3 regions of the Knoellia altitudinis genome follow, and region 3 is predicted to be linked to each of the others. Evidence: predicted binding sites of a transcription regulator. Region 3 holds the regulator's gene; each other region holds the start of a gene.
The links. Region 3 encodes LexA, which represses DNA repair genes until DNA is damaged. Its sites were predicted from a motif close to TCGAACANNTGTTCGA; they were not measured.
Positions count from the first base shown of each region.

Region 1: the regulator LexA is predicted to act here: its motif matches at 2,343-2,358, upstream of ACFQW8_RS12735 (DUF222 domain-containing protein).
Region 2: the regulator LexA is predicted to act here: its motif matches at 4,537-4,552, upstream of ACFQW8_RS00460 (alpha-ketoglutarate-dependent dioxygenase AlkB).

Region 1 is NZ_JBHTDK010000001.1:2,702,904-2,709,853, forward strand. It holds gene ACFQW8_RS12730 (endonuclease/exonuclease/phosphatase family protein) at 1-755, opposite strand, end outside; gene ACFQW8_RS12735 (DUF222 domain-containing protein) at 820-2,334, opposite strand; gene ACFQW8_RS12740 (hypothetical protein) at 2,502-3,122, shown strand; gene ACFQW8_RS12745 (DnaJ family domain-containing protein) at 3,070-3,549, opposite strand; gene ACFQW8_RS12750 (hypothetical protein) at 3,575-3,769, opposite strand; gene ACFQW8_RS12755 (phospho-sugar mutase) at 3,884-5,596, opposite strand; gene ACFQW8_RS12760 (purine-nucleoside phosphorylase) at 5,604-6,455, opposite strand; gene ACFQW8_RS12765 (NAD(P)H-quinone dehydrogenase) at 6,484-6,950, shown strand, end outside.
Region 2 is NZ_JBHTDK010000001.1:87,245-94,194, reverse strand. It holds gene ACFQW8_RS00485 (MerR family transcriptional regulator) at 1-806, opposite strand, end outside; gene ACFQW8_RS00480 (hypothetical protein) at 887-1,243, shown strand; gene ACFQW8_RS00475 (1-aminocyclopropane-1-carboxylate deaminase) at 1,256-2,281, opposite strand; gene ACFQW8_RS00470 (GntR family transcriptional regulator) at 2,364-3,017, opposite strand; gene ACFQW8_RS00465 (alpha/beta fold hydrolase) at 3,085-3,795, opposite strand; gene ACFQW8_RS00460 (alpha-ketoglutarate-dependent dioxygenase AlkB) at 3,893-4,516, opposite strand; gene ACFQW8_RS00455 (peptidoglycan-binding protein) at 4,677-5,702, opposite strand; gene recO (DNA repair protein RecO) at 5,880-6,605, shown strand; gene ACFQW8_RS00445 (isoprenyl transferase) at 6,557-6,950, shown strand, end outside.
Region 3 is NZ_JBHTDK010000002.1:12,543-19,492, reverse strand. It holds gene ACFQW8_RS14870 (winged helix DNA-binding domain-containing protein) at 1-258, shown strand, start outside; gene ACFQW8_RS14865 (VOC family protein) at 405-848, opposite strand; gene ACFQW8_RS14860 (LysM peptidoglycan-binding domain-containing protein) at 1,108-1,515, opposite strand; gene lexA (transcriptional repressor LexA) at 1,711-2,457, shown strand; gene ACFQW8_RS14850 (Sir2 family NAD-dependent protein deacetylase) at 2,468-3,343, opposite strand; gene ACFQW8_RS14845 (LysR family transcriptional regulator) at 3,683-4,624, shown strand; gene ACFQW8_RS14840 (ComEC/Rec2 family competence protein) at 4,628-6,950, opposite strand, start outside.

The DNA of each region.
Region 1 (6,950 bases), on a different contig from region 3:
GTGGTGAGGCGGCAGGCGCAGTCGTGCTGGGAGCCGTCGTAGAACTCCCCGGTGCCCCCGACCTCGGGCCCGAGGATCTGGCTCATGATGGGTGTGTTGTTGGGGTTGTCGCCGGCTGAGGTCATGTTCAGGTCGCCAGCCACGACGACGGCCCACCCTGCTGCGCGGTAGGGCCGGGTGTGGTCGATGATCGCCTGGACCTGCGGACCGCGCTCGGGCTGGGTGCCGCGTCCCCCCGATGTCGGGAAGGCCGACAAGTGGGTCGAGCAACCCAGGGTCGGGATGCCCTCGCGATGGAACTCGACGCAGGCCATGCCGAACTTCTCCACGCCGTCGGCGTTGTTGTTGGGGTAGTCCGGCGTCATCGTGGGCCGGTTGGCGGCTCCGGTGTAGATGACGAGCTCGCCGATCCAGTCGCCACCGCACCCGGGGTTCTTGCTGTTGCCGAAGTGCAGCTTGCGCGGGTGGTAGGCGAAGGTCCAGCTCGGGTGCTGTGCCTGCAGTGCCTCGAACCATGGCCGGCAGACCTCCTGCACGGCCACGAGCTGGGGTTCGAATGCGTCCACCTGGTCGACGACGAAGTCCCATGCGGCAGGAACGTGGTCGGTGTTGTGCTGGATCACCCGGAGCTGCGCGGCGGACGCTTCCGCACCCCGTCCTTGACCCGGCTGAGGACTCGCTGTGGCGATCCCTGGAAGCACGGTCAGCGCGGCGGCGGTCAGGAGAAGGAGGGTCAGTCGAAGGCGTCGGGTCACGTCCGTCGACGTTAGGCAGACCATGCGAACACGAGCCGACGCCCGCGTGAGAACCACACGACGATCAGGCGACCCGCATCTCGACGTCCTGGGTGAACCAGTCGTCGGGTGGGTCGGGGATCCAGCCCTCCCACGGGTCGTTGGGCAGGGGCAGGTCCTGGAGGTGGACGTCGCTCACCCGGTCGTCGGGCACGGGTTCGGCTGCGGCCCAGCCCTCGCCGAGGATCGGTGGGGCGGTGGCGTCGTGGACTCCGCCGGTCGGCGTGGTGATGCGTATGCCGTGTGCCCCAGTCCCGTCGAGGCCGGTGGACTGGACTCTGACGTGCCACCCGGGTTCTTCCTTGACGAGGTTGTGGCGTTTGCAGAGCCCAGCGCCATTGGCTCCCGCCGTGGCGCCGTCGGCATGGACCGCGCGGACGTGGTCGGACTCGACCGCGGGCGCATCACACCAAGGGACGCGGCAGGTGGGGTCGCGCAGCTCCAGGAAGCAGCGGAGGCCGCCGAGGAACCGGCGACGCCTCGAGTCCATCGCGACGAGGTCGCGCCCGGACGGGTCGGTGAACAGCCGCCGCAACCACACGGTAGTCGCGCAGCTCTTGCCACCGGCGCCGCGTGCGACGTCGGCTGCGTCCGCATGATCGAGCAGTGCAGCGATGTGCGCACGCGCCTCGGCTCCGGGGATCGGACCCCACCCGGGGATCGTGGCCACGTCGTCGGCGGGTGCCTGCCCGCCGAACGCTGCCGGGAGCAGGACGTTGTCGGTCATGACGAGGTTGACCTCGACCGGTTGCGGCTGGCCCTTCGCCCGGCCACTGAGGAGCTCGAGGGCACGGTCGGCGAGCCAGGCGCCCTTGCCCCTGGTGTCGGCGCGGGCGGCTGCTGCGGCTGCCTCCCACTTCTCCGCGGGCAGGTCGGGATCGATCTGGTGGCGCCTGGACTCTTCGGCGGCCAGGGCGACGTAGGCGCCGATGACGTCCTTCAGCGGCCCCAGGATCGACAACCAGGCCATCCCATCCGCGGCCGGGCGGACACTCACACGACGACTCGCGACAGCGCGGCGGTTCCGCTCCGCAAGAGACTCCGCGTCCAACGCGGCACCGGCACGCCGGGCCGCACCCGCCAACGCCTTGTCCCCCAACGACCCGATCGTCGGAGCCAGCCGCCTGTCGACCTCAGCGCGGTGCTCGCGCGAGAGGCAGGCGGTCTCCCGGACGACGATCATCGCCCGACGCTCGCTGATCTCCCCGCGCGTCAACGCGGCCATGGTCTCGGGCATCTCACCCACCAGGGCTTTGGCCACCCCCACGTGCTGGTCCGCCACCGTGGGCGAGCAGCGACGAGCCAACGCCAGGTCCGCCCGCACACTGCGCGAGTCCTCACCCAACGCCTCACGATCCACCACCGCAGCCGCCGTCAGTCGCACCTGCGCAGCAGCCGCCGCACCCTTCAAAGCCTCCAACGCGGACACCGCCGCGACCCGCTCCGCCTGAGTCAAACCCTCCGGGTCCACACCCATGAGGGAGGACACGAAGGACCGGACCTGAACCTCAGGCCCTCCGGGTGCTGCTGTCCCCTCCATACCCCAAATCATACACCTGTTCGACGACACTCATGGGAGTTGTCCACAGCGAATCCCGCTGTTGCACAGCGCATTTGCGCCCCCGTGCAGGTGACGGAACAAGGGCCCAGCTCCGTCCTCCCGACACCACGACGACCGACCCCGCCACCCGGACTAGGGTTTGCCGGGTGATGGGGGAGCATGGGCGACGCGCGTCCTGGGTGGCGCTGGCCGTGGTGGCTCTGGGCGTCGGGTCCCTCGTCGTCAACATCACGTCCGATGCGCAGCTGTCGGGCGACCAGCAGGTCCTCTTCGGCATCCGCAGGACCTTCAGCCTGCTGCTCAATGCGGGCACCGTCTGGGCGGGGATCTCCGTCCTCGCCGGCGCCGTCATGCGTCATCTCCGTCCAGCCGCCGTCGCCGGACTTCTCGCTGGCTCCGGGGCGCTGGTCGTCCACTACGGCGTCGGCGTGATCACCGGGCTCATGCCGGTCGGGTCCTTCTCATCAAATGCCATGTGGTTCCTGGCAGCAGCGATGAGCGGAGCCCCACTGGGCCTCGTCGGTGCGGTCGCGCGGTCCCGGACCCGGTGGGGGATCGCGGCGCGGCTTGTCGTGCCGCTCGGAGCGGTCATCGAACCGTGGTTCGCCGGGTGGTGGCTGTCGCCGGACGTCGACAGCCTGGCCGTTCGCGCCTCCAGCCTCGTCGCCGCCGGCACCCTGACCGTCGTCGGTTTGGCAGCCATCGTGTATGCCGTCAGGGCCGTCGCCGCTGCCACCACCGCTTCCGAGGTGGGTCGGGTTCGCTGACGCTCACTACGGCCTCGACGGCTGCCGCTGCGGCCTGCTGGTCGCGGAGCTCGCGCCAGCGCGCGACCATGGCCTCGACGTCGACGGTCGGGGCCCACACCGGCGACTGGGTGCCGAGCACCGGCCGTCGCCGGTCGTCGATGACGCGCAGGTTGTAGTCGCGCAGCACCTCGCGGACCCCGTCCTCGGTCCGGACGTCGAGGAGCGACTCGGGGAAGGTCGCGTACTCACGCCGCAGCTGGAGCACCGGCGGCAGGGCATCGGCCATGCTCAGACCCTCGCGAGCCATCATCTTCTTGACCCACCAGTCGGGGTCGGGATCGTCGAGACCGGTCAGCGGCTTGCCCGCACCCGGGAGGTTGTCGAACTCGCCGCGCTCCTGCGCCTCACGGATCTGCTTCTCGACCCACGACTCATGGAAAGCCATGACACCAGTGTGCCCGCGTGGACGGTCAGACGCTGGGGCCCTCGTCCTTGGGGGAGCCGTCCCCGAGGGCCCCGCGACCGAAGGCCCACCAAAAGCCGGTGAGGACGGCGGGGATGGCGATGGTCCAGCTCGGGATGCTGTCGACGTTCTCGGCGATGATCGCACAGATGGCGAGAATCGCCGTGAGCAGCCAGGCGATGTTGAGGTAGCGGCGTTCCATCAGGTTCTCCTTCGGCGCGTGGGAAGTCTTCCCCCCGGCAATGACCCCATCCTGCCGACGAAGAGTCGCCCGCGCCTCCATCTCTCGGTGGACCCGCTTGGTGCACCCTCGGCGTCAGAGTGCGGTGGCGGCCTCGAGGTCGGCCCTGATTCCGGCCAGTCGCTGGGTCGCCACGGAACGGGCACCGGCGAGGTCGCCGTCAACAACCGGCTCGATCACCTCGAGATAGACCTTGAGCTTCGGCTCGGTCCCGGACGGGCGCACGATGACCCGCGAGTCGTCTGCCAGGAAGTAGCGCAGACCCTCGGTCGGAGGCAGCCCACCGTCACCAGCGGCCAGGTCGTCGACCCGTGAGACCTCCACTCCCGCAACGCTGCTCAGTGGCTCCGCGCGCAGCCGCGCCATGATCTGGTCGAGAAGTGCGAGGTCCTCGATGCGCACCGAGAAGGCGTCCGTCGCGTGCACCCCGTGCTCCACCGCGAGCTCGTCGAGCCGCTCCGAGATGGACCCTCCGGCAGCCTTGAGCGACGCAGCGATCTCCGCGACCACCAGAGCAGCCGACACGCCGTCCTTGTCACGCACCTGACCCGGGTCGACGCAGTAGCCGAGCGCCTCCTCGTAGCCATAACGCAGCCCCGGCACCCGCGAGATCCACTTGAACCCCGTCAGGGTCTCCTCGTGCGCGATGCCGACCGACCGGCACACGGTGGCCAGCATCCGCGTCGACACGATCGAGTTGGCGAACACCGCATCCGCGGGCACGCCCCGATCGAGCAGGTGCGCGCCGAGCAGCACCCCGACCTCGTCACCGCGCAGCATCCGCCACCCACCCGGACCCGGAACGGCGACGGCGCACCGGTCGGCATCCGGGTCGTTGGCGATGACGACGTCGGGGTCGGTCTGCTCGGCCAGCTCCAGGGCCGCATCCATCGCGCCGGGCTCCTCGGGGTTGGGGAACGGCACCGTCGGGAAGAGCGGATCCGGCTGTGCCTGGCTGGGAACAGGCAGCGGAGCGGCATACCCCGCGGCGACGAACGCACGCGCGACGGTCTCCGACCCCACGCCGTGCAGGGCTGTGTGGACGACGACCAGGTCACGCGAGGACTCCGCCGACACGACGTCGACGACGTGGGTCAGATAGCTCTCGAGCACCTGCTCGTCCAGCGTCTCCCAGTCGTCGTCGGCCAGCGGCACGTCCAGGGTCCGGTCGATGCGCGCGATCTCGGCAGCGATGTCGACGTCGGAGGGTGACACGATCTGCGAGCCGTCGCCGAGGTAGACCTTGTAGCCGTTGTCCTGCGGCGGGTTGTGGCTGGCGGTGACCATGACGCCGGCGTCGGCGCCGAGGTGTCGGATCGCATATGCGAGAACGGGTGTGGGCAGCGGACGAGGCATCACGGACGCGCGTCCGCCCGCGCCGACGACCACGGCAGCGGTGTCGCGGGCGAAGACGTCGGAGTTGAACCGCGCGTCGAAGCCGATGACGACGAAGGGCTCGGCCCGGCTCTGCTTCTTCAGGTATGCCGTGAGGCCGGCTGCCGCTCGGATGACCACCGAGCGGTTCATCCGGTTCGGGCCGGCGCCGAGGGCGCCGCGCAGGCCGGCCGTGCCGAACTGGAGCAGGCCGGACATGCGGTCGAGGAGGTCGGCGGCGGCAGCGGCGTCACCGGACTCGGCCTCGTCGATGACGGCCTCGAGCTCCGCCCTCGTCTGCGGGTCCGGGTCGTCCGCAGCCCAGGCGCGCGCGGCCGCGATCAGCTCGTCGTTCTCCGTCCCGGCCTCGGACGGGACGGTGGGCGCGGACTCGTGGCGGGCGGCATACGACATCGGTTCCTCAGATCTTCGAGACGACGGCGGCGAGGAGCTGGCCGCAACGCCCGGCCGCTGCCGCGCCGGCCTCGAGGACCTCCTCGTGGTTGAGCGGCGTCTTGGAGATGCCGGCCGCCGGGTTGGTCACGAGGGAGATGCCGAGGACGTCCATGCCGCTCTGGCGGGCAGCGATGGCCTCGAGCGAGGTGGACATGCCGACGAGGTCACCACCGAGGACCTTGGCCATCTGCACCTCGGCCGGGGTCTCGTAGTGGGGTCCTCTGAACTGGACGTAGACGCCCTCGTCGAGCCCGCCGTCGACCTCGCGAGCCAGGTCACGCAGCCGCGGGGTGTAGACGTCGGTGAGATCGACGAAGTTCGCACCCTCGATGGGGGAGTGCGCCGTGAGGTTGATGTGGTCGCGGATGAGGACTGGTGTTCCGGGAGGCCACTCCTCGCGCAGGCCGCCGCACCCGTTGGTGAGGACGATGGTGCCGCACCCGAGGGCGGCAGCGGTGCGGACGCCGTGGACGACGGCGCGCACTCCCCGGCCCTCGTAGAAGTGGGTGCGAGTGCCGAAGACGAGGGCGCGGCGACCCGTGTCGCCGATGGCCACGGAGCGCATCGTGCCCGAGTGACCGGCGACGGCTGCCTTGCCGAAGCCCGGCACGTCGGTGTTGTCGATCTCGGTGAGCGTCTCGCCGATGAGGTCCCCGGTCTGTCCCCAGCCGGAGCCGAGGACGAGCGCGACGTCGTGCCTCTCGACGCCGGTGCGCTCGCGGATCATCGCGGCGGCCGCGTCGGCGACGGCGAAGGGGTCGGTCGCGGGGTCGGCGAGGTCGAGGAGGGACGGCGAGATCGGGGCGTTGTCGGTCACGCGAGCAGGGTAGCCGCCGCGTGGTTGGATGGACCGCGTGAATGCGCGAACGACTCGGGTCGTCATTGTCGGTGGCGGGCCGGGAGGCTACGAGGCGGCGCTCGTCGCGGCACACCTCGGGGGAGAGGTCACCATCGTCGACCGTGACGGCCTCGGCGGTGCGGCCGTCCTTACCGACTGCGTGCCGTCCAAGACCCTCATCTCGACGGCCGACTACATGTCCGAGTTCGAGACGGCGGCCCACCTCGGGGTCCACCTCGAGGACGGAGAGGGCGACGCGGTCAGCGACGCCAAGGCCGAGCTCGCCGAGGTCAACTCGCGCGTCAAGGACCTCGCCGCCGCGCAGAGCCGTGACATCGCCGAGCGAGTGGCAGAGGTCGGGGTGCGCGTGCTCCGTGGCACCGGCCGGTTGCGGTCGGCCACCCAGGTCGAGGCGACCCTCCTTGACGGAGGCACCGAGCTGGTCGAGGCCGACGTCGTCCTCCTTGCGACGGG
Region 2 (6,950 bases), on a different contig from region 3:
ACCGCGAAGACGGGCCAACCGATCTCGGTGCGCCACTGCGACGGGTCCGGGGTGTCGCGTGGTCCCGTCAGGTAGGTCTCGCGCACCGGTCCGGCGACAGCGAGGGCGTTGGCGACGACCCACGCACCCATCTCGCCGTAGGTGACGTCGATGTCGTCGTGGTCGCCGACGTGGGTCGCCACCGCCAGCTCGACGGCGGGCAGCTCGACCGGATGGACGCGCCCCCTGGTGGGAGGGTCGGCGCAGGGTCGGTGGACGAGCACGTGGCCACGGCCCCCCTCGAAGAGCGCGTTGTCGTAGACCCCACCCGCAGGGCCACTGCTGTCCCTGGCGGAGCCGACCAGGGTCGCGTCCAGCTCGGCCATGGCGCCGGCATACCAGCTGAGCACGTCGTCGAGGGCCACCTCGCCCTCGATCGCGGCGACCGTCGCGGAGGGCAGGGAGCGCACCTCCACCTGCACCGGGGCCGGCTCGGGCGCGAGCAGGCGTCGCAGCGACCGCACGGCGGCACGCGTGCGATCGAGCTCGGACTCGAGGCGGTGGAGGTGCTCGCCGACGAGATGGGAGCGGGCGCCAGGATCGTTGGTCTCGAGGATGCGCCGCACCACCGCGAGCGGGACGTCGAGGTCACGTAGCCGATGGATGACCTGGGCGTTCGGGATCTGGTCGGCCGCGTAGTAGCGGTAGCCGGTGAGTTCGTCGACGTCGGCGGGAGCGAGCAGTCCGGCCTCGTGGTAGCGCCGGAGGGTGCGCACGCTCAGGTGGGTGAGGCGGGAGAACTCTCCGATGCTCAGACGTCCGTCCACGCGCCGTATTCTGCCCCCTCTCCCAGGGGGAGGATCCAGTGCTTGACCCTCCGTGCGGGGCAGGCGGCACGCTCGTCCGCATGATCAACCCCACCGAGACCAGCATCCCGCCCACCGAGCTGCCCACGACGATCCAGAAGTTCCTTGCGGCCCACGCGGCACGCGAGGCCGACGCCGCGGTGCGCAGCTTCACCGAGGACGCCGTCGTCGTCGACCAGGACGAGAGGTATGCCGGTTCCGCCCAGGTGCTCGACTTCCTCCAGCGCGCGGGAAGCGAGTTCACTTACACGACCGAGCTCGTGACGGCTCGCCGGATCGACGCGAGCCAGTGGGCGGTGGTGAACCGGATCGAGGGCGACTTCCCCGGTCACGTCGCCGACCTCACCTACCGGTTCACGCTCAGCGGGGACCTCATCCGCGCGCTGACCATCCGCTGACAGGCGCTGCGGCTACTGGCCGGGCCAGAGGGAGTGGTAGGCGTTGATGGCAGGCTGCCCGCCGAGGTGGGCGTAGAGGACCGTGGACGTGCTCAGGATCTCGCCGCCGGAGACCAGGTCGATCAGGCCCGCCAGTGACTTCCCTTCGTAGACCGGGTCCGTGATCATCGCCTCGAGCTCGGCACCCAGCCGCATCGCCTCCATCGTGGAGTCGACGGGTATGCCGTAGAGGTCGCCGGCCCAGCCCCCGAGGACGGTGATCTCGTCGTCACGGAGGTCTCGACCGAGCTCGATGAGCTCAGCGGTGTGCCGTGCGATCCGGCCGACCTGGTCGGTCGTCTGGGCCAGGGTGGCCGACGCGTCGATGCCGAGGACACGGCGGCGCACTCCCGTGAGGTCCTCGAGTGCAGCGAAGCCCGCGACCATGCCCGCGTGGGTCGATCCGGTGACCGTGCAGACGACGATCGTGTCGAAGTGGACGCCCAGCCGCTCCTCCTGCTCGGCCACCTCGAAGGCCCAGTTGGCGAAGCCGAGACCACCCAGTCGATGCTCACTGGCCCCAGCGGGAATGGCGTACGGAGTGCCGCCGGATTGCTCGACCTCGCGGAGCGCGTCCTGCCACGAGGGTCGGATGGCGATGTCGAAGCCGGCCGTGTCGAGCCGGACGTCGGCGCCCATCATCCGGCTGAGCAGGATGTTGCCGACCTTGTCGTTGACCGGGTCGTCCCACGGCACCCACTTCTCCTGCACCAGACGGACCTTGAGCCCGAGGTGCGCAGCGACGGCCGCGACCTGGCGGGTGTGGTTGGACTGGACGCCGCCGATGGACACCAGGGTGTCAGCGCCGGATGCCAGGACGTCGGGGACGATGTACTCGAGCTTGCGGATCTTGTTCCCGCCGTAGGCCAGCCCGCTGTTGACGTCCTCGCGCTTGGCCCAGACCTCGGCGCCGCCAAGGTGGGCGGTGAGGCGGTCGAGGCGGTGGACCGGGCTCGGGCCGAACGTCAGCGGGTGGCGCGGGAACTCGTGCAGCTTCACGACAACTCCTGGGTGGAGGGCGGTTGGTGATGTGCCTGGCGTGCCGGCTCGGCCGGAACGGGACCGTGGGGAGAGCCGACGGTCAGGCCCCGTCGGCCGTGGACAGCGAGTGGAAGGTGGTGAAGACGACAGCCGCGGCGCCGTCCGCGTCACCCTTCGAGCACAGTCGGATCAGCTCCTGGTGCCGGACGATCGAGTCGTGCCCCTTCGCTGAAGCGAACTGGAGCCGCTCAGCCCGGCGGAGCACCGGTGTGAACTGCTCGAGGACGACGGCCAGGGACCGGTTGCCGCAGACCTTCACGGGCACGCCGTGGAACGCGTCGTCCGCTGCGAGGGCGGCCTCGACATCTCCGGCCACGACCGCCTCCTCGAACCTCTCGTTGGCCTCGCTCATGAGGCGTAGGTCGTCGGCGGTCAGGCTGGGCACGGACTCGCGGACCGCAAGCTGGTGCATGGCCGCCACGACGTCCCGTGCCTCGTGCAGAGGCCGAGAGTCGATCGTGCTGACCATGGTCGAGCGCCCCGGCCGGGCCACGACGAGGCCGCTCTGGCCCAGCCGGAGCAGGGCCTCCCTGACGGGGGTGCGGCTGACCCCGAGCCAGGTGGCGAGATCGCCATCCCGCAGCTGCTCACCCGGCTCGAACGTCCCGTCGATGATGGCTTCGCGCAGCCGGCCGTAGACGTCGTCGCGCAGGAGGGCCCGGCTCGAAGGGGTGGACGTCCCGGGGATCGGCATGCAACGTATTGCACCTTGCATCACGGGGAGAGTCAAAGCGCCGTGCGGTCCGGGTGCGGCACGGGGTTCAGGCCGCCACCGGAGCTTCCTCGGCCGCCGCGATGATGACGTCGGAGACCGCGTCGGCCTGCGTGAGGTAGACGGCGTGGCTCCCCGGAACGGTGGTGATGTCCGCCCCTGCCCGCTTCGCCATGTGCTGCAGCATGGCCTGGTCGAAGGCCTTGTCCTCGGTCCCGAACACGGCCCAGCTGGGCCTCTGACGCCAGGCGGCCTCGGAGACCGTCTGGGCAAAGACCGACATGTTGACCGGCACCTGCGCGTCGCGCATCAGGTCGGCGTCGGCGTCGTTGGCATCGGCGGCGAAACCCTTCATGAACTGTTCGGGGTCGAGGAACCCGAACCCGTCGTCGCCGACGTCGATGACGAAGTCAGGAGTCGCGGCGAAGCCTTCGTACTGCTGCCCCGAGTTCTCGCCGCTGTCGGGGATCAGGGCGGCGACGTAGACCAGGCCGGCGACCTTCTCGTGGAGGCCGGCCTCGGTGATGACGGTGCCGCCCCAGGAGTGGCCGACGAGGATGGTCGGTCCGTCCTGTCGGTCGAGCACCCGCGTGGTGGCGGCGACGTCGTCCTCGAGCGAGGTGAGCGGGTTCTGCACGATCGAGACCCGGTAGCCCCGAGCCGTCAGGCGCTCGTGGACCCCACGCCAGCCCGAGCCGTCGGCGAAGGCGCCGTGCACCAGCACGACGTTCCTGATCGATCCATCCGTGGTGGTGCTCATGGCATTCCTTCTCTCATGTCGGTGGATAGCTTCTCATATGCAATATATTGCAAAGAAATGAATGGGTCAAGGGGCTGATGGTGCGTGAAGCCGGGGGTCAGCGGATGCCGCGCGGTCGGAACTGGATGGAGATCCGCGGCCCGACGGGCTTGCTGGTCTTGGGGATGGCGTGATCCCACGTGCGCTGGCAGGAGCCACCCATGACGACGAGGTCACCGTGCCCGAGAGAGAAGCCGATCGATCGCCCGCCTCCGCGCGGTCGGAGCATGAGCGACCGAGCGGAGCCGACGGAGAGGATGGCGACCATCGTGTCCTGGTCCCTCGCCCTTCCGATCCGGTCGCCGTGCCACGCCACGGAGTCACGGCCGTCTCGGTAGAGGCACAGGCCGGCGGAGACGAACGGCTCACCCAGCTCACCGGCATACCTGTGGGACAACGCTTCTCGGGCTTGGTCGAGGGCAGGGTGGGGGAGGGCCTCGTCGGACTCGTAGAACTTCAGCAGGCGCGGCACGTCGACGACGCGTTCGTACATCTCTCGGCGCTCGGCCTTCCACGGCACGTCGTGGTGCAGGGCGTCGAAGAGGAGGTCGGCGCCGGTGAGCCAACTCGGCTGGTAGTCGACCCAGGCGCCGCGGTCGAGAAGCGTGCGCGTGGGCGCGAGGGCGCCGAGGTCGATGGCGTCACCGGTGTCGAAGAGCGAGTGCTGCAACGCTGCGGCCATGCTGCCGAGCATACCCGAAATCGAACGTGTGTTCTAGCCCAGAACTCGGCCCCAGCCGACGCATGATCAGGTGGCCCCAGTTCGGCCCGCTCGACCCGACTTGGCAACTCGGGTCGAGCGGGCAATTATCGGGTCATCCGATAATGCGGCTCGTGAAGGGTCAGAAGGTGAGCTTGGCCCAGGTCGCGGGCCCGACGATGCCGTCGGCGACGAGACCACGGCTGCTTTGGAAGGCCTTGGCCTGGGAGGTCGTGGTCGCACCGAAGATGCCGTCGGCCGTGCATGCGTACCCGCGGGCCGTGAGCGTCTTCTGGGCAGCGACGACCGCCTCACCCGAGGAGCCCGACTTCACCGTGACCACGAGGGCAGACCAGGTATTGGGTCCGACGACCCCATCGGCGGCGAGGCCGCGCGAGGTCTGGAAGGCCCTGACCCTGCTCACGGTGATGTCACCGAAGACACCATCCACGGTCAGCGACTGACCCCGGGCCCGGAGGAGGTGCTGGATCGCCACCACCCGGAAGCCAGTGGCTCCCGAGCTCACCGTGGACCAGGTGGTCGTCGGAGGTGGGGGAGTTGTGCCACCGATCTTGGAGACCAGCGGGGCAATGCGGGAGTCACCGGGAGCGACGTTGATCTCGAAGTGCATCTCGTCCTTGCGGCTCGAGTAGTCGCCGCCCCAGCGCACGACGCCGTTGCAGTAGGTCAGGATCGAGCGGATGCGACTCACCTGGGTCGAGGAGAACGTGCCGGACGCCCCGAGCGGGTGCCGGGGCGCGTTGCAGTCGATGGCCGTGCCCGACGCGTGGTTGGACAGGCTCGTGCTCCCCGAGATCTCGCGGTAGTTGTAGCCCCAGCACCCGGGGGTGACGAGGGCCTCGACCTCGTTGTTGAAGCGCTGAGCGACGTAGCCGAGGATCGTGTGGACCTGACCGCCGCGCACGCCGGCGGGGAAGCTGTGCCCTGACACGGAGAGCGCCGTGATGCCGATGGCACTCGGGCTGCTGCTGGCGGGCCAGCCGTTCTGGGACGTGGCCGCATGGGCGGCGCTCGCACCCGCGACGACCAGCCCGCCACCGAGGATGAGTCCGCCGGCGCCACGCAGGAGGTGACGACGTCCGACGTCAGGCTGCGAGGTCACAGCGTCGTGGTCGTGGAGCCCTTGGTGGTCGTGAAGTTCACACATGGTCCTACCCCTGTCGGATGCACGGAAATGGTCTGGGCCTTCCGAACCTATGGGCGCCCGAGGGGGTCGTCCATGGGAGGAGCTCCCTGTCATGGCTGCTGGTCCTCATCGGTATAACCCCCGGCCGTGGGCGGCACGGCATACCCGCTTTGTCAGGGTGCGGGGAGACAATGGGGCGTGCCGCTCTACCGAGACCAGGGGATCGTCCTGCGCACCCACAAGCTGGGTGAGGCGGACCGGATCATCACGGTCCTCACGCGCAGCCTCGGCAAGGTCCGAACGGTCGGCAAGGGCGTGCGCCGCACCCGGTCCCGCTTCGGCGCCCGGCTCGAGCCTGGGATGCTCGTCGACCTCCAGTGCTACGAGGGTCGCAACCTCGACACCGTGACGCAGGCCGAGACGCTCGAGTCGTGGGGTGACGTCGTCTCGCGCGACTACGACGCGTGGACCGCCGCCAACGCGGTGCTCGAGACGTGTGACCGCCTCACCGAGGAGCGCGAGCCGGCGCTGCAGCAGTACCTCCTCGTGACCGGCGCCCTGCGTTCGCTCGCGGGCAAGGAGCACGACCCCAACCTCGTCCTCGACGCCTACCTCCTGCGCGCGCTGGCGATCGCCGGCTGGGCGCCGAGCTTCCACGACTGCGCGAAGTGCGGAGCAGAGGGGCCTCACCGCGCGTTCCACATCGTCTCCGGTGGTGCGGTCTGCTCCTCGTGCCGTCCGCCGGGTTCCGCCGCCCCCGCCCCCGAGACTCTCCGACTGCTCGCGGCGCTCCTCGCGGGCGACTGGTTCATCGCCGATGCCTCCGAGCTGCGCCACCGGCGGGAGGGAAGTGGGCTGACGACGGCGTTCCTCCAATGGCACCTCGAGCACGGAGTGCGCTCGCTCCGTATGGTGGAGCGGTGACCAGCCGGCCCTTCGCCCACCCCAGCGGCGCGCAGCCGCCGACTCTGGCCCCGGCACTGATTCCGGGCCACGTCGCCATCGTCATGGACGGCAACGGACGCTGGGCCAACCAGCGCGGACTGCCCCGGACCAAGGGTCACGAAGCCGGTGAGGGCGCCCTCCTCGATGTCGTCGCGGGCGCGATCGAGGCCGGCGTGACGCACCTGTCGACCTACGCCTTCTCCACCGAGAACTGGAAGCGCTCACCCGACGAGGTGCGCTTCCTCATGGGCTTCAACCGCGACGTCATCCGTCGTCGGCGCGACCAGCTCAATGACTGGGGTGTGCGCATGCGCTGGGTCGGTC
Region 3 (6,950 bases):
ACCTATCCCACCACCGGCTTCCCCAGGAGCAACCCCGACACGGACCGGACCCGACTCATCTCCGAAGCTGCCGGTGGGATCGTCGTCGTCGATGGGCACGACCTCGGCACGTTCAAGCGCAAGACCGAGCCCAGGCGCGTCACGGTCACCGTCCGCCTGGAGGCCGACCTCGACCCCGCGGAACGCGATGGCATCGCCGAAGCCGCGCAGTTCCTGGCGGCCTTCCACGACCTACCTCTGAACCTCGTCTTCGCCTGAGCGCGAGGCGTCTGACGCCTCGCTGAGCAGCCCATCTGTAGCCCTAGATCCAGCCGGGCTGGGAGTGCCAGAAGTCGCGGAGACGCCAAGGCTGCTGGCCGGCCCCATGTGCAGCGCGCGACACGCTGGTTCGCAAGTGGATCGGGTCAGGCGTCGTTGGTGCCGAACCCGTCGCGCTCGGCCCGTTCGTGCGAGTCCTCGGTCTCCTCGAAGAAGGTGACCGTGAGGCCCGCCGGAGCGTCGACTCTGGAGTTGAGCGACATCCATGGGGTGAGGACCGGCTCTGCGACGACGGTTGCTCCAGCACTCTCCGCCTCGCGAGTCGCCGACTCGGCGTCGTCCACCTCGAACGCGATCCGGATCTTCGGGCTCGGCGTTCCCGCCGCCTCGACGGCGTCGATCGCCACCTTGTGCGCTGGACTCGCGATCTCAAAGGTCGCCCGGCCAGCCTCGAGGATCGCGACCCGGTCCTCCCCTCCCGAGGAGAACGCCGCGATCTCGTCCATGCCGAGGACGTCGCGATAGAACCGGACCGCGGTGTCGTAGTCCTCCGCCTCCACGACCACTCGCAGCTGCTTGACCTTCTGCACTCGCCCACTCGACTGATCTGTCATGAGAGGTCCAAGCCCCGCCGGCCCGGACTTATTGCCCAGCAGCGACACCCGATGCCCCGATTGCGGCCCAAGGATGGCGCTCGTGCGCCACACGTCGCGGACGACGCCGGGCACAGCAAAGGGCGCCCCGCGCGAAGACTGGCGGGGCGCCCTCCATGCTGAGTCGGAGAGGGGTCGAAGCTCATCCAAGGACTCAGGACCGAACCGGGGTCGAAGCGGCTCGGAGCGTGGTGCGTCAGCCCTGGGGGATGACGATGGTCTGGCCGACCCTGACCTGGGCCGTGGCAAGGTCGTTGGCCGCCTGCAGCTCGGCGACACCGGTCGCGACCGACACCCCGGCGAGGTGCTGGGCAGCGATCTCGGAGAGGGTCTGCCCCTGCTGCACCGTCACCGTCACGGCAGGCGCCGACGCGGCCGCTCCTCCCGTGAGAGCGACGAAGGCGACCACCAGGGCAACCAGGAGCACCATGGTCGTCAGGACGAGACGACCGGCTCGGGTGACCCTCAGCGCCGGCGCCGCGAACACGGGCACCGACGCCCCGGTGGGGATCGACACGAGGCGCGGCTGCGTCGAGCGACGCGGAACCGGACGCGGCGCGGCATACCCGATGGTCGTGCCGTCCAGCACTGCAACTGCACTCATGGTGTCCTCCTGGATCGGTGTCCCGCTCGAAACGGTGTTCGAACGAACGCTTGTACGATTTCTAGCACGGATGTTCGAGGAGTTCAAGACACGCGTCGAACAGATGTTTGAAACACCTGCTCGAACTCCGTAGGCTGTGCTCATGTCAGAAAGCCAATCAGGCGCCACTGACAACGCCTTCTGAGGAGACGAACCATGAGCGACAAGCGCCGCCAGGACGACGCCGACGTCCACCAGCTGCCCGACCGGGACCCGGGCGACGGCACCCTGACGGTGCGTCAGCGCAAGGTTCTCGACGTCATCCGCAACTCGGTCGACCGCCGTGGCTACCCGCCGAGCATGCGTGAGATCGGCCAGGCCGTCGGCCTCACCTCTCCCAGCTCGGTGTCGCACCAGCTGCACGCCCTCGAGAAGAAGGGCTACCTGCGCCGCGACCCCAACCGGCCCCGTGCGCTCGAGGTCATCTCCCCCGACACGCCGAGCGACATCCGTGGCTACCGGGGTGGAGCAGCTCCCGACGACATCGACGCCGACCTCGACCCGACCGGCTCGGGCGACGCGCGGCCCGAGGCCAGCTATGTGCCCGTGCTCGGCCGGATCGCCGCCGGTGTGCCGATCATGGCCGAGGAGATGGTGGACGAGGTCTTCCCACTGCCCAAGCAGATCGTCGGCGAGGGCTCACTGTTCCTGCTCAAGGTCGTCGGTGACTCGATGGTCGACGCCGCGATCTGTGACGGTGACTGGGTCGTGGTGCGTCAGCAGCCGAACGCCGACAACGGCGACATCGTGGCCGCCATGCTCGACAACGAGGCGACGGTCAAGACGTTCAAGCGCAAGGACGGCAAGGTCTGGCTCATGCCCCACAACCCGTCCTTCGACCCCATCGACGGCGACCACGCGACGATCCTCGGCAAGGTCACCGCAGTCCTGCGTCGCATCTGAGCGGCTGGGCTCACCCCAGCCGCGCGGCCAGCTCCCGCGCCAAGGCGGTCAACGTGACGCCGAGCGGCGCATCGATCCGATGTGTCGTCTCGGCGTCTCCACGCGTGGGGCCCAACGTGACGACGACGACGGGTATGCCGTGTGCCGCGGCGCGGCGCACGAACCGGTATCCACTCATCACCTTGAGCGACGACCCGAGCACGACGAGGACCGGCGCGGCCTCGGTGAGGGCGAAACACTGCTCGACCCGTGGTTTGGGCACCGAGCCGCCGAAGAAGACGACGTCTGGCTTGAGGGTGTCGTCCCCGCACACGAGACAGCGAGGCGGGACGAAGGTCTGCACGGCGTCATCGGCAAGGACGATGTCGCCGTCGGGCCGGATCTGGCTGCTCACCCTGGAACCGTCGCCGACGAGTCCCAGAGCGAGAGAAGCGAACCCGGGGTTGGCATCGTCCATGAAGGCCTGCACGAGGTCACGGTCGGTGCGTTCGCCGCAGGTGAGGCACTCCACGTCGGCAAGGCTTCCGTGGAGCTCGATGACGTCGCGCGTGCCGGCGTCCTGGTGGAGGCCGTCGACGTTCTGGGTGATGACGGTGCCGATCGCGCCGACGCGCTGGAGCTCGGCGACGGCCCGATGCCCGGCGTTGGGTTCGGCGACGGAGAAGCGCTGCCAACCGATGAAGCTGCGCGCCCAGTAACGCTGTCGCGCAGCACTGGTCGCACAGAACTCCTGATGCGACATCGGCGTCACCCGCCGCTGGCCGTCAGGCCCGCGGTAGTCCGGGATGCCACTCTCGGTCGAGAGGCCGGCGCCGGTCAGGACCAACGCAGGGCCGCGGTCGCGCAGGAGCGATGCGACCTCACCCACGGACACCTCTCGACTCACCCCACCATCGTAGGTCGCCCCGAGCGGGCCCGGACTCACTCGCCGGGGCAGGCGCTCTGGTGGACCAGCGCTCCCGTGACCATCCAGCGCCAGTCGGTTGCCGACCCGCCCGCGTACGCTCCGGCTCCGCACTGACACCTCCAGTGCCACCGGCCGAGGGCGTCACAGCTGACGTCCGGGTGGTGGCTGCGGCGGGCTGTCCGCCTTCGCATCGTGGCCTTCATGCTGGAGAGGAGGGCTCGGCACCACCGCCAGATACGCCCTGCCCTCGTCCGTCAGCGCATCACGCGGTGTGCAGAGGACTGGCCCTTTGATAACTGGGCGTTATAGGATTCATCCATGATCGATGCAGCCGGCCTCCGCGTCATGCGGGCCATCGCCGACGAGGGCAGCTTCACCGCGGCGGCCCTCTCCCTCGGATACTCCCAGCCCGCCATCTCACAGATGGTCCGTCGCCTCGAGACCCGCACGGGCACGACACTCGTCGAGCGCATCGGCCGCAGCGTGCGCCTCACCGAGGCCGGTGCCGTGCTGGCCCGCCACGCCGGACCCGTCCTGTCGGCCCTCGACGCCGCGGAGGAGGAGGTCGCTGCCATCGCCGGCCTGCGCTCCGGCCGCGTCCGTCTCATGGCCTTCCCCAGCGCCTCGGCGACCCTCGTCCCCAAGGCCCTGGCCAAGGTCAAGGCCGAGCACCCGGGCGTCTCCATAACCTTCAGCGAGGGCGAGCCGCGCGAGTCGCTGGCCGCGCTGCGTGCCGGGGAGTGCGACCTCGCGGTGGCCTTCGTCTACGAGGGCACCGACCTCGGCCGCGGCGAGGAGGATCTCGACGCCTTCGTCACCACCCCCCTCCTCGACGACGAGGTTCTGCTCGCGGTGCCGCGCACCCACGACCTCGCCCGTGCCAAGCACGTCGACATGGCCGCCCTCAAGGACGAGACGTGGATCGCCGGCTGTCCCCGCTGCCGAGGCCACCTCCTCCAGCTCGCGAGCACCGCGGGCTACGTCCCGGACATCGCCTACGAGACCGAGGACTACGTGGCGGTCATGGGACTCATCGCCGAAGGGCTCGGCGTCGCGGTCATCCCCGACCTCATCCTCAAGACGGTCCACCACGAGGACGTCGCGGCACTCCCGATGACCCCGGCCTCGCGCCGCCACATCGTCGCCGTGACCACGCCCGACCTCCAGCGCGTCCCGGCGGTCAGGGCCACGCTCGACGCGCTCGTCGAGAGCGCCAAGGCGTCGGCGGCCAAGACCCGCAAGAAGGCCGCTGCCCGCTGACCTTCACCTGGCGGTGACGACCTGGAGCCGGTCGCCCCGCTCCACGACGGCGATGTGGCCCCGCTGGTCGGTGCGGTAGGCGGCATACCCGTTGCTCCTCAGCATGCTCAGGTGTGCAGCTGTCGGGTGTCCGTAGTCGTTGTCCTTGCCCACGCTGATGACCGCCACGGGCGCTCTGACGGCGGCCATGAGGGCGGGGTCGAGGTTCGCGCTCCCGTGGTGGGGTGTCTTGACGACGTCCAACTCGCCCGCAGCAGAGGCCATCTCGGGGTCTCGTCGCATCCTGAGCACGAGGTCGTGCGCTGCCTCCCGCTCCACGTCGCCGAGCAACAGGACGTCGACCTCACCGACGTGGACGGCGAGCACGATGCTCGCGTTGTTGGGCACCGAGCCGGCCGCGATGCGGCGCACGGGCGCCCACACCTCTGCGGTGGCCTCGCCGAACGAGAGCCGGTCCCCCGCCGCAACGGCAGAGACGGGTATGCCGCGTGCTCGCGTCCAGCCGGTCACCTCACCGACCTGGTGTCCCGGCTCCGCCACCGGTGAGACGAGGACCTGTCCGACCTCCCGACCGCCGAGCACCCCGGGCAGGCCCTCGACGTGGTCGGCGTGGAAGTGCGTGAGGACGACGGCGTCGACGACCTCGACACCGAGCGAGTCGAGACAGCCGTCGGCAGAGGCCGGCTCGGGCCCGACGTCGACCACGAGCGCGCGCCGAGGGCCGGTGCGGACCACTGCCGCGTCACCCTGGCCGACGTCGCAGAAGGCAACGCGCCAGCCGTCGGGAGGCCACGTCACGACCCGCGTCGGGATGGTCATCGCCGCGCTGAGGGCGACGACGGCGAGGGCGAGCAGTGGTCGCACGACCGCGGCACGCCCGAGCCATCGCCCGGTGACCAACAGTGTCAGGGTGAGCCCTGCGAGCAGCAGCGCACCCGGTGGGCCGTCGGGCCAGGGCAGCGTGCCGCCCGGGACGTCAGCCATGACGCGCGCGGTCCGAGCGATCACCAGCGTGGGCACGGCTCCGAGCCAGCCGAGGAGCTGGGCGGGCGCGTCGGCGACGACCGACACGAGAGCGGCCGCCACCCCTGCGACCGTGGCCGGAGCCACCAAGGGCGCGGCGACGAGGTTGGCGACGACCCCGACGATGCTCACCGACCCCTGGAGCAGGACGATGAGCGGGGCGCACATCGCCTGTGCCGCAACGGGTATGGCGATGGCCGGGCCCATGAAGGCCACCCTGGGGTGGAGTCTCGCGGCGATGGCATCGCCCCACGGTCGGGTGAAGAGGAGCAGGCCGAGGGTGGCGAGGGCCGACAGGGCGAACCCGAAGGACCGCGCCATCCACGGGTCGATGACCAGCACCACGACGATCGCGCCGGAGAGGACCGGCAGCCCGGCGGCGCGGCGCGATCGGCTCATCCCGATGAGCCCGATGAGACCCATGGCGGCCGCGCGGACGACGCTCGGCTCGGGTCGGGCAAGGACGACGAACCCGAGGATCGCGAGCGCGACGACGAACGGGCGCCACCGCCGTCGCACTCCTATGAGGACGCAGAGCCCGAGCACCAACCCACCCACGACAGCGATGTTCGAGCCGCTCACCGCGGTGAGGTGGGTCATGCCCGTCGCCTGCATGGCGTCCGTGAGGTCGGCCGGGGTGCGGCTGGTGTCGCCGATGACGAGCCCGGGCAGCAGGCCGCGTGCGTCGGCCGGAGTGGGGTCGACGGCCCTGCGCAGTCCCGCCCGCAGGTGCTCGGCGACCTGGGCGACGACGCCCGCCGGCTTCGTGACCTCCTGGCTCGAGACCCGCAGCACCGCCACCTCGGGGTAGCCCGGCTGCGGCGGTGCCAGACGCCCCCGCAACCGCACGCCCTCGTGCCACTTCAGCCGGAGCAGGGTCGCGTCGCCCCTCAGCGAGATCGGCGCGTGCGCGGACGTCGTCCTCCCCCGCCCGTCGACCCGATGGGCGCTGGCCCGTGCCATGACGACCGGCTCACTCCCGCCCCTCGCCTCGAGCAAGACCGGATCCGAGGTGATGGTCGCCTCGACCGTGACCACTGCCCGGGCCGCCGTCAGGTCGTCGAGGTCCCCCAGGCCGCGCAGAGCGTGCTGGCCGTTGCCGGCGACCTGCACCAGCAGAGCGACACCCAGCACGAGGACGAGTGGGCGGCCGCGACCCCAGAGCTGCAGCACGAGCACGAGGAGCACGAGCGCGACGGACACCGCCCATCGCGGCCCGGCTGACCAGGTCAGCGTGCCTGCCAGGAGGGCCCACGCCGCGAGCGCCGGGACGAGCAGCCGGACGTCACTGAAGCGGATGACC